3 regions of the Bacillus haynesii genome follow, and region 2 is predicted to be linked to each of the others. Evidence: riboswitches for the same ligand, from Rfam matches in the RefSeq annotation. Region 2 holds a riboswitch; each other region holds the start of a gene.
What was found. A riboswitch is a leader RNA that binds a small molecule or an ion and turns the genes downstream of it on or off. The one in region 2 is predicted to bind thiamine pyrophosphate.
Positions count from the first base shown of each region.

Region 1: linked by a shared signal. The riboswitch ahead of thiT (energy-coupled thiamine transporter ThiT) and the one ahead of tenA (thiaminase II) in region 2 are both predicted to bind thiamine pyrophosphate.
Region 3: linked by a shared signal. The riboswitch ahead of tenA (thiaminase II) and the one ahead of tenA (thiaminase II) in region 2 are both predicted to bind thiamine pyrophosphate.

Region 1 is NZ_CP059494.1:4,074,071-4,077,349, reverse strand. It holds gene H2R00_RS20215 (GntR family transcriptional regulator) at 362-1,462, opposite strand; TPP riboswitch at 1,625-1,724, shown strand; gene thiT (energy-coupled thiamine transporter ThiT) at 1,837-2,421, shown strand; gene H2R00_RS20205 (class D sortase, LPxTATN-specific) at 2,463-3,020, opposite strand; gene H2R00_RS20200 (processed acidic surface protein) at 3,127-3,279, opposite strand, start outside.
Region 2 is NZ_CP059494.1:3,211,070-3,214,348, reverse strand. It holds gene H2R00_RS15925 (ABC transporter ATP-binding protein) at 1-489, opposite strand, end outside; gene H2R00_RS15920 (ECF transporter S component) at 464-1,063, opposite strand; gene tenA (thiaminase II) at 1,060-1,746, opposite strand; TPP riboswitch at 1,859-1,963, opposite strand; gene H2R00_RS15910 (hypothetical protein) at 2,168-2,326, shown strand; gene aceA (isocitrate lyase) at 2,378-3,279, opposite strand, start outside.
Region 3 is NZ_CP059494.1:1,748,403-1,751,681, forward strand. It holds gene thiO (glycine oxidase ThiO) at 1-236, opposite strand, end outside; gene tenI (thiazole tautomerase TenI) at 220-831, opposite strand; gene tenA (thiaminase II) at 806-1,507, opposite strand; TPP riboswitch at 1,591-1,699, opposite strand; gene H2R00_RS08725 (monovalent cation:proton antiporter family protein) at 1,759-3,279, opposite strand, start outside.

The sequences.
Region 1 (3,279 bases), 860 kb from region 2:
AGCGACTTTACTAATATAACATTCTATCAATGTGAATGTCAACAACTTTTTCAAGATTTTTTTGAAGTTGTTTTTATAAAGCCCTCTTTTTAGGGGCGGATACTAATATAACATCTATTTTCGTTTTGCACAATAGCTTTTTTAAAAAAATAATAATCAAAATGAATTGGACTCAGGTGATTCATGAGCAGCTGGAGCAGCCGGCAATTTACGCAATTTATTCCTTCTTACTGTTTTCTTCTATATAAAAGATATACAGCGGTCTTTAACAGCTGAACATGATCCGAAGCTGCGAAGATGACATTAAACTCTCCGCTATCAGCCTTCACTTGAATCACTTGTGTGGAAAAAGCTGTTCAGCCTACCTTTTCAGCTTAGCGGTCGAATGTCTGACAACCAGTTCAGGTTTGTAGACGGTAGAATGCTCAAGCTGGTCCGTGTTGCGTCCCTCAACTTTGGCAATCATCCATTTTGCCGCCTCAATCCCCATCTTCATTTTCGGATGGGTGACTGATGTCAGCTTTACTTCAGATGCCTCGCTCAAGTGTGAGTCGTCATATCCGACAATCGATATATCTTCCGGTACTTTTAAACCGAATTCCCTCACGACATCCAACACCATAAGCGCTATCTCGTCATTATAGCAGAATATGGCAGTTGGGCGGTCTGTCGAAGAAAGCCGCTTCCTTGCTTCAGCTATCGTTTTTTCTTTTTTATTCTCTGTCGTGTAAGTCACGACCATTTCCGGATAAAACGACAAGCCGTTTTCTCTGAAAGCCCTGATAAATCCTTTCATCCTGTTGACGCCCTGCATATCGTCCTGTTTAAAAAAACCGAACAATTTTTCATGGCCGAGCTTAATCAAATGCTCTGTGGCGATAAAACCGCCGTGTTCATCATCCAAAATGAAATGGGGCGGATTTAACTCCTGATAAAATTGGTTGATCATCAAATACGGTATATGGTGCTGTTCAAGCGTCAGATAGTAATTTAAATTCGGATTAAAGCTTCCGGTTTTCGTCGGCTCCACAATCAACCCATCAATTTTTTTGTCAAGCATATTCACAAGGCACTGTTTTTCTTTTTCAATGTCATTATTGGTGCTCGCGACGACCAATGTATATCCTGCACTCGACAGCGAAGATTCGATTCCTCTTATAATAGAAGGAAAAATGTAATCCGAAAGGTAAGTCGCGATGACCCCGATCATCTTATTTCTTTCCCTTCCTTTTTCAGAAAGTTGAAGGCGGTGAGAGCAATACGTCCCTGAGCCCTGCTCTCTGTATAAAAGCCCTTCATGAACAAGGTCGCCGATCGCTTGCCGGATCGTATGCCTGCTCACATTAAATATTTTCATCAATTCGTTTTCCGAATGGATTTTTTCGCCCGGCTTCACTTTGCCTTCATATATCCACGATTTAATTTTATTTTTCACCATGCTGTATTTCGGGAGTTCACTCATCAGATCAACCCTTTACTGCATCTTGTACGTATGAATAAGTTCTATTATAAAGGAAAAGATGTTTGCATTGCTACATATTGGAGGGTTTTAGCAAAAATTTTCGAACAATTAGCTTGTCGTCCGTTTCTTTTTTTAGTATAGTAGAATATAACTAAATAACTTGATGACCACAAGGGGAGCCTCCAGGCTGAGAGTGAACGACCGTTCTGACCCTTTGAACCTGTTAGTTAACGCTGGCGTAGGGATGTGGCAAAGTCATTTCTAATTGCATCCAAAGCAGTGCGTGGAAAACTTTCCTACTCCTTCCCCGCATTGCTTTTTTTATTGGGAAAGAAGTCCGGTATCCCTTTGTTCATCAAAAAGTGAGGGTTATGATGAATCAATCTAAACAACTTGTACAGCTGATTGAAATTGCGATTATGACAGCAATAGCACTTATACTTGATATGGTGTCCGGAATGTTTTTAAAAATGCCTCAAGGCGGTTCAATCGCCATCATGATGATTCCGATCTTCCTGATCTCCTTTAGATGGGGGCTGAAGGCAGGGCTGGCAACCGGGTTTTTAGCCGGATTGCTTCAGTTTGTCACTGGAGGATATTACGTTTATCATCCTCTGCAGCTTCTTCTTGATTACTTTATCGCGCCTACGGCGGCGGGAATCGGCGGCTTTTTTGCCGGATCGATCAGAAATGCTTCAATCGAGAAACAAAAAGGAAAGATCATTTCCTATGTTACGCTGGCCGTCTTTCTTGGAAGCGGACTGAAATTTCTCGCACATGTCATCAGCGGCGCTGTCTTTTTTGGAAACTATGCGCCTGAAGGCACTCCGGTATGGATTTATTCATTAGTATATAATGGAACATATATGCTTCCGTCTTTCATTGTCTGCACAATCGTCCTTTGCTTACTGCTGCTAACCGCGCCAAGACTCTTGGAAAACAGATCAAACATGAGATAACATAAAAAAACAGCGGACTCGCCTGAGACTCCGCTGTTTTTTTATGTTTTCATCAAATCTGCGACCAATATATACCGCTCCGGCGCTGAACCGATAAAGTCAAAAGGATAGCAGGTGGAAACCGTCAATGTCGCTCTCGGCTTCGGTACAATCACCGTCCGGTCATCCGCATCCACGATTCGGACCTTTTTCACTTTGTATGTAAAAGTTCCATAGGAAGCTTCAACGATTAACTGATCGCCTTTCCCCACTCGGCCGAGTTTTCTGAAAACCGTATCCCGATGGCCTGATAAAACCGAGTTGTCATCTTCTCCAGGCAGAACGGATCCTGCGTAATGGCCTACACCTTTTTGCAGCTCGTCTTCATCTGTCCCATGATATATCGGAAGCCTTGCATTGATTTTCGGAATAACAAGATCACCGATTTTCTCCCCGGTTTCAAAAGTTTGATCAATGACCGTCTTTTCTTTTTTCGTCGTCTGAATCGGAGGTTTTTCAGGCTTTTCCTCTTCTTTCATCTGCTGAAATGAAAAAAGAGCATAGCCGTGCATCAGCTTGAACACATTCGTTGTTGTAAAATAAGCGCCGCATGCAACCATCGCAATGGCTATGAGCCAGATGATCTTTTTTCGATGTGCCTTAATTTCCTTTCACTCCTTATAAAAACTTCCCATTCTAAACATACTTAGAATGGGAAGTGAAATGTTAAGCCGCTTTGCGAAGCCTTCTGACCATGAAGAATCCGCCAACCATCAGAACGGCGCCAAAGATCGACCATTCCGCGTAATGCCCGGCCGTTTTTGGAAGCTTTGCACCTTTAACCGTCTTTTTCACATGAGATTTCTGTGTATCATGTTT
Region 2 (3,279 bases):
GTCCAGCTGCGCCGTCGGCTCATCAAAAAACAGCACTTCAGGCTCCAAAGCGAGCAGGCACGCTAATGCCAGCCTCTGCTTCATACCGCCTGACAAGGTTTCGATCGGCGTTTTCTGATCTATCTTTAATCCGACCAGCTCCATCAGCTCCGAGATGATACCGTCCATATCTTTTGGGGGGACGGACCGGTTTTCAAGGCTAAAAGCGATTTCCTCATTGACATGAAGCATGCAGAACTGTGAATCCGGGTCCTGAAACATAACACCGGCGCTCTTTCTGCGGTTGACTTCGCCGCTGACTTCAGCTTCGATATGTTCAGGAATAATGCCGGAAAGCACGGACAACAGCGTTGATTTGCCGCTTCCGCTCGGCCCGAGTATCAGCACTTTTTCTCCCTGCCCAATCGACAGCGAGACCCGGTCCAAGACAGGTTCAGGACGATGATAAAAACGGACGGAAAGGTTATTGCATCCGAGAAATGAACGCATCGGCATCATCCTTCTTCCTGTGTTCCTTCATGATCTCATACTGGTTCAGGACTCCTGTTTTCGCAAGCGCTTCGACAACGGCTTTTGCCAGCCAGCCGCCGAGTACAATGCCGCTGATGATTTGGATGATAAGCGTCAAGATCAGCGTTTGCGTCGTATAGTAGGCAAAACCGTTCGCCATCAGGCTGTATGTCATGCTCCCGACCGCGGCAAGCGCACCGGAAAGCATAAGGGTAAACAAGTTATAACGTTTATAGCGAAAAATCGCAAACGCGATTTCCGCACCGGCTCCCTGGAACACACCGATTAATAATGCTGACAACCCAAAGTGGCTGCCGGTCAGCAGTTCGACCGCAGCAGCTGCCGTCTCGGCAATCAGCGCCGCACCCGGTTTACGGATGATATAAGCGACAATCGGGCTGGCGATCACCCAAATGCCGAACATAAAGTTCGCTCCGACGGGCCCGACAATAGCTGAAACAGGGATCCACAAGGTGGACCACCCTAAATAAATGACGCCGCATGCAACGGACAAGATGACTGTCATGACGACTTCTTTCATGCTCCAATTCATCGTCTCACCGCCTCCATTTCAACAGGCCAATCTTCAACCGTATAAGCCATCTCCCAAAACCCGTATTCAAGCTGACAGCTTTGCAAAAAGAGCTCCTTCATTTTTTCTTTTTCAGCCTTTCCCGCTGTTTCGGCCCATTCATCCAGGCGAGCGCAAAACTTTGTCGTGATTGAATCGGTTCTGTTTCCGTAAAAACAGATCCAGTCATAAAATGGATGGGATGGATCAGGCTGAACATCTATCATCAGTTTTTTTCCGATCTCCCAATATGTCCACGGACAAGGCAGCAAGACGGCTAATATCTCTCCCAGCGTACCTTCGTGCGCCGCCGTCAGCATATGGCGGATATAATGATGGGCAGAAGGCGCAAGCGGATAGCCCTGCAGAGATTCATACTCCACCCCCGCGGCCCGGCACAGGTTGTTGTGCGGATGCACTTCGCTGTTTAATACAAACGAAATCTGCTCATGAAACATCTCCATGTCTTTTCGGTTTTGATACTTGGAAATCGCAATTCCGTAGATTTGAATAAAGGCGTTCAAATACTCGTAATCTTGCTTTACATAATGAATAAGCTGCTCCTTTTTCAGCCTCCCGGACGCCAGCCCCAATACAAACGGATGCTCAAAAATGGCTTCAAAAATAGGGTCTGCCTCGCGGCGAAGTTCTGCGGAAAAACTCATGTAGATAGCCTCCTTAGCAATCGGTTTTATAAGGAAGGCACAGGGGGACAAGCGGCTTTATATACAAAAAAGCCGCCCCAAAATGGAGCGGCCTTGGTATGATGAAATCATAAAGACACCGGCTCCACTTCCCTACGCTAGTATGAACTAGATCAGGTTCAAAGGGTCCAAGATCGCTTCTTGTCTCAGCCGGCTTACGGCTCCCCTAGTGGACTTCCTATTACATTAACTTTTACTCTACACATCAATGGTTATCATGTCAACCTAAGTTTTTTCAGTTTATTGTTGTATAGAACCGCCGGGTTTCATACAGAAGATGCAGCGATCAAAAATATTTATGGAAAAATGTTAATTTTCTGAAACATTTTCCGAGCTTGTTCGTCTAATATAGTGAAGACAAAAAAATTTGGAGGGGATATTTATGATGATGTTTATCTTGATTTTGACAATGGCTGTGTATTTGTTCTATTCTTTCAGCAAAGACAACCGGCCGGCCAAAAGAAACAACAAGAATCATCAGACACTGACTGTTATTAGGGAAAACCCTTTTACCGCCCCTTCCAATGATGTCAATTGCTAACTTGATAGACAACAAGCAAGCCGCCCAATGACGGGCGGCTTTTTCACGTTTTTATGATTGAAACTGTTCCGCTTCAGTTGACCCCTTCAGTGCAGTGGTTGATGAAGTCCCACCTGTCACAACCTGGGCGACTTCATCAAAGTAGCTCGTTCCGACTTCGCGCTGATGCCTTGTCGCCGTATAGCCGTGGACTTCGCTGGCAAACTCGGCCTGCTGCAGATCAGAGTACGCCGCCATTCCGCGGTGCTTATATTGGCGGGCCAATTCAAACATGCCGTGATTTAAGGCGTGGAAGCCTGCCAGTGTGACAAATTGAAATTTATAGCCCATTTCACTGAGCTGTTTCTGGAAGTTCAAGATCGTGTTGTCATCCAGTTTGGCCTTCCAGTTGAACGAAGGGGAACAGTTGTAGGCGAGCAGTTTGCCCGGGAATTTTTCATGGATCGCCTGTGCAAACCGGCGGGCTTCTTCAATATTCGGCTCAGACGTTTCACACCAGATCAAATCGGCATACGGTGCATACGCCAAGCCTCTGGCAATCGCCTGATCAAGGCCCGGCTTTGTTTTGAAGAACCCTTCCGCTGTTCGCTCTCCCGTCAAAAACGGCGCATCATATGAATCGACGTCGCTTGTGATCAGGTCGGCCGCATTCGCGTCCGTGCGGGCAATAAGAATAGTCGGGACTCCCATCACGTCTGCGGCGAGGCGCGCGGCAATCAAATTACGCACCGCCGTTTGCGTCGGAAGCAGCACTTTTCCGCCCAAATGCCCGCACTTTTTCTCAGACGACAGCTGATCTTCAAAGTGAACCCCTGCGGCGCCGGCTTCAATCATGCTTTTCATCAGCTCGAACACATTCAGCTGCCCGCCGAAGCCTGCTTCAGCGTCGGCCACAATCGGAGCAAACCAATCGATGTCTTCTTTCCCTTCCATATGATGGATTTGATCTGCGC
Region 3 (3,279 bases), 1.5 Mb from region 2:
TCGCCCGTCAGCCGCTGATAGGCTTTTTGGCTGGCTCTGGCGAATTCGAAAAAGGTACCGGGTTTATCGCATTCCGCATGGGCGCCGAGCATACCCGCAGCTGCACTCGTCGCTTTTTTGCCGACTTCCCTGCTTTCAAACACGGCCGTTTTTTTTCCCGCTTTTGCAAGATGATAAGCGATGGATGTCCCGATGATGCCTCCGCCGATCACGATCGTATCATAGCGCTTTCTCATATGAATCTCCCTTCGCGAGACAGGCAAGCCGCGCGGCCGCCTCATCCGGTCTGTCATGGGAAAAGATCCCCGACATCACGGCGATGCCGTCTGCCATTTTGACTTCCGCCAGACGTTGTTCGGTAATGCCTCCGATCGCAATGACCGGAATGCGGACAGCCGCCTTTACTTCAGCCAGGCTCGCAGTCCCTCTTCCTTTCCGGCCCTTTTTACAGTCCGTTTCAAAAATGTGGCCGAACAGCACGTAATCTGCACCTTCAGTTTCAGCCCGAACCGCTTCTTCTGGTGAATGTACGGACTTTCCGATTTTCAAATGCGGAAAACGGCTCCTCACACTTTTGACGGAAAATCCGTGTGAAGGCAGCTGAACCCGGTGAATGTGATGAAACAAAGCGATATCCACCCTGTCGTTGATGATGAGCTTCCGCTTATCAACGCCTTCTTCGGCCAGGCGTTCGATTAAGCTCGATATTTCGCTTACTTTTTTTGACCTTTCCCTGATGTGGATAAAGTCAACGGCATCTTGAATCGAAATGATTTTTGCTGCAAGCTCTTCCACAGAGTGCTTGTCATCGGTGATCGCGTGCAGATGCAAGCTGATCCACCCCGCTTTTTGACCAGCTTTCTTTTTGATAGGCCATATCCCAGAACCGGTATTCGTAGAAGCTGGAGATGACAAAGTTCTCCTTCATCTTCGCGCGCGTTTTCTCATCGGCGTTTTCAGCCAGCTCATCGAAGCGGTTGATCTGTTCCGTCACAGATTTTTTAAACCAGTCTCCTCCGTATGTCGCGATCCATTCCTGATAAATCGCGTTGTCAGGCCTGCACGTTTTCAGCGTTTCGCCGACGTCATAATAAAGCCAATAGCAAGGAAGCAACGCAGCCAGTATTTCCGCAAAACTGCCGCTGACGACAGAACGGTACATATGCGATGTGTACGCATACGCTGTCGGCGACGGCTGAAACGACTCCAGCTCTTCCTTTGTGATTCCCAATAGATCGGTGAATTTCCTGTGAAGCGACATCTCGGCTTCATATGTGCCTTTCGCGTGTTCGGCCATCCGGCTTGTCGTATATAGATCGTGAGCATATGCCGCTCCAAAGGATTGGACTTTGGCAAAGTGGGTCAAATAGTAGGAATCCTGCATGACATAGTATTTAAATCGGTCAACCGGAAGTGTGCCGTCTCCAATTCCTTTAATAAACGGATGGACAAAACTGCCTTCCCACCATGTTGCAGCGCTGTTTCGGCATTCTTCTGAAAACTTCATTTCGAGGCTCCTCCTTCGATTCTGAACATAAAAAAACCACTTTCCCGCAAGGAAAGTGGTTTGGAATTTGCATATATACATACTCAAATACCGTGCCACTTCCCTACGCAGGTTTGAACCTGTTCAGGTTATGAGGGTCTAAAAGTCACACTTTTATCTCAGCCCTTATCAAGGACTCCCCTAGTGGAAAACATTTCTTGTTCATTCAGTTTATACTTTTATCTTATCACGAATTGCAAAATGGTCAAGCGTCAGTCTCCAAGCGTTTTTTTCAATTCCGCAATATATTCGCGCGAACCGGTGGCGATCAGCCTGTCACCCATTTGCAGCCTTGTATCCCCGTGGGGCACGATGCTGTCAACCCCGCGGAAAATCCTGACGAAGATGACATCTCCCGTAAACGGAAACTCCCTTAACAGGACACCGTCAAATCGCTCATTGCTCATATTGATCTGATACAGCGACGCATCCTGGTTCGTCAAGAGTTTCATAACGCCAGGCGCCTCGATAAGCGCGCGCAGCAGCGTTTTCGTAGAAAGCAGAATGGAGAATGTATCAATTCCGTTTTCTTTCAGCCTGGATTCAGCGTCTGGAGAATCTGCGCTGGCGATAATTCTTGCGACTTTCTGCTCCTTCGCATAAAGGGCGATCCCTGTATTGCGCTCTTCGCTGCCCGTGGCCACGACGAGTATATCCGTTTGAAAAACACCGAATGCTTGAAGCGTCTCATATTCATAATCAGGCAAAACTTCAACATCAAACACCGGATCCGCCAGCTTTTCTTCCTTCTTTTCCTGCCGGACATGCAGGATTCTGACGTGATAATCTTCTGGAGAAAGTTCGAGCGTAACCGGCAGCGTCATTTGATTCGCGCCGATAAAGGTGATCGTCTTTTTCTCTTTTTCGCTTTCCGTTTTCGGCATTAATTTTTTAAAGCCGGTCGGTGTGATGATACATGTAATGACAGCCACCAAAATCAGCGCGCCGGACATCTGCGCGTCAATGACGCCGATGCGCTCGCCGATCGTTGTCGCCGCGATCACCAGAGAAAGCGTGGAAGTCAGGAGAAAACCGGAAGCCAGCACGGTTTTCATGTCATACCACTTTTTCAAAAACAGCACCGGAACGACTTTGCTGATTAACAGAGCCACAAACAGAAGCGGGATCATCACTAAAATTTTCGGATTGCCAAACAGCGACCAAATGTCCAATTTGACGCCTGTCATGACAAAGAAGATCGGGATGAGGAACCCGTAGCCGAATGAATCAAGCTGCTGAACGAGCTCTTTGTTCGGCGAAAGCAGCGAAACAAGCACCCCGGCTAAAAACGCGCCGAGAATGTTTTCTGCACCGAGCGACTCGGAAAGCGCCACGAGTACGATGATCAGCGTAAATATCGCCCTTGTGCCGATCTGGATCGTGCCTTTTGACAGCACTTCGACAAAAGGCCGCTTTTTAAATACCCTTCCGAAAAGGTATAAAACGACGCCTGCGGCAAATAAGATCATTAGCAGCCACATATTGCTGTTTTCGTCGCCGTAGATTGAGGCGAACACCGCAAGCAGTATCATCGTGACAAGATCGGCAATCACGGCGACAAGCAAAATAATCTGGCCGATATTCGTCTTCATGAGCCGCTCTTCCTTCAGCGTCGGAACGACAACCCCAAGCGAAATTGTCGAAATGATCAGCGTCATTAAAAAGGCGTTGTCAATAAATCCTGCCATGACAAAGCTGTAAGAGAGGCCGAGCGATAATATAAAGACGGCAAT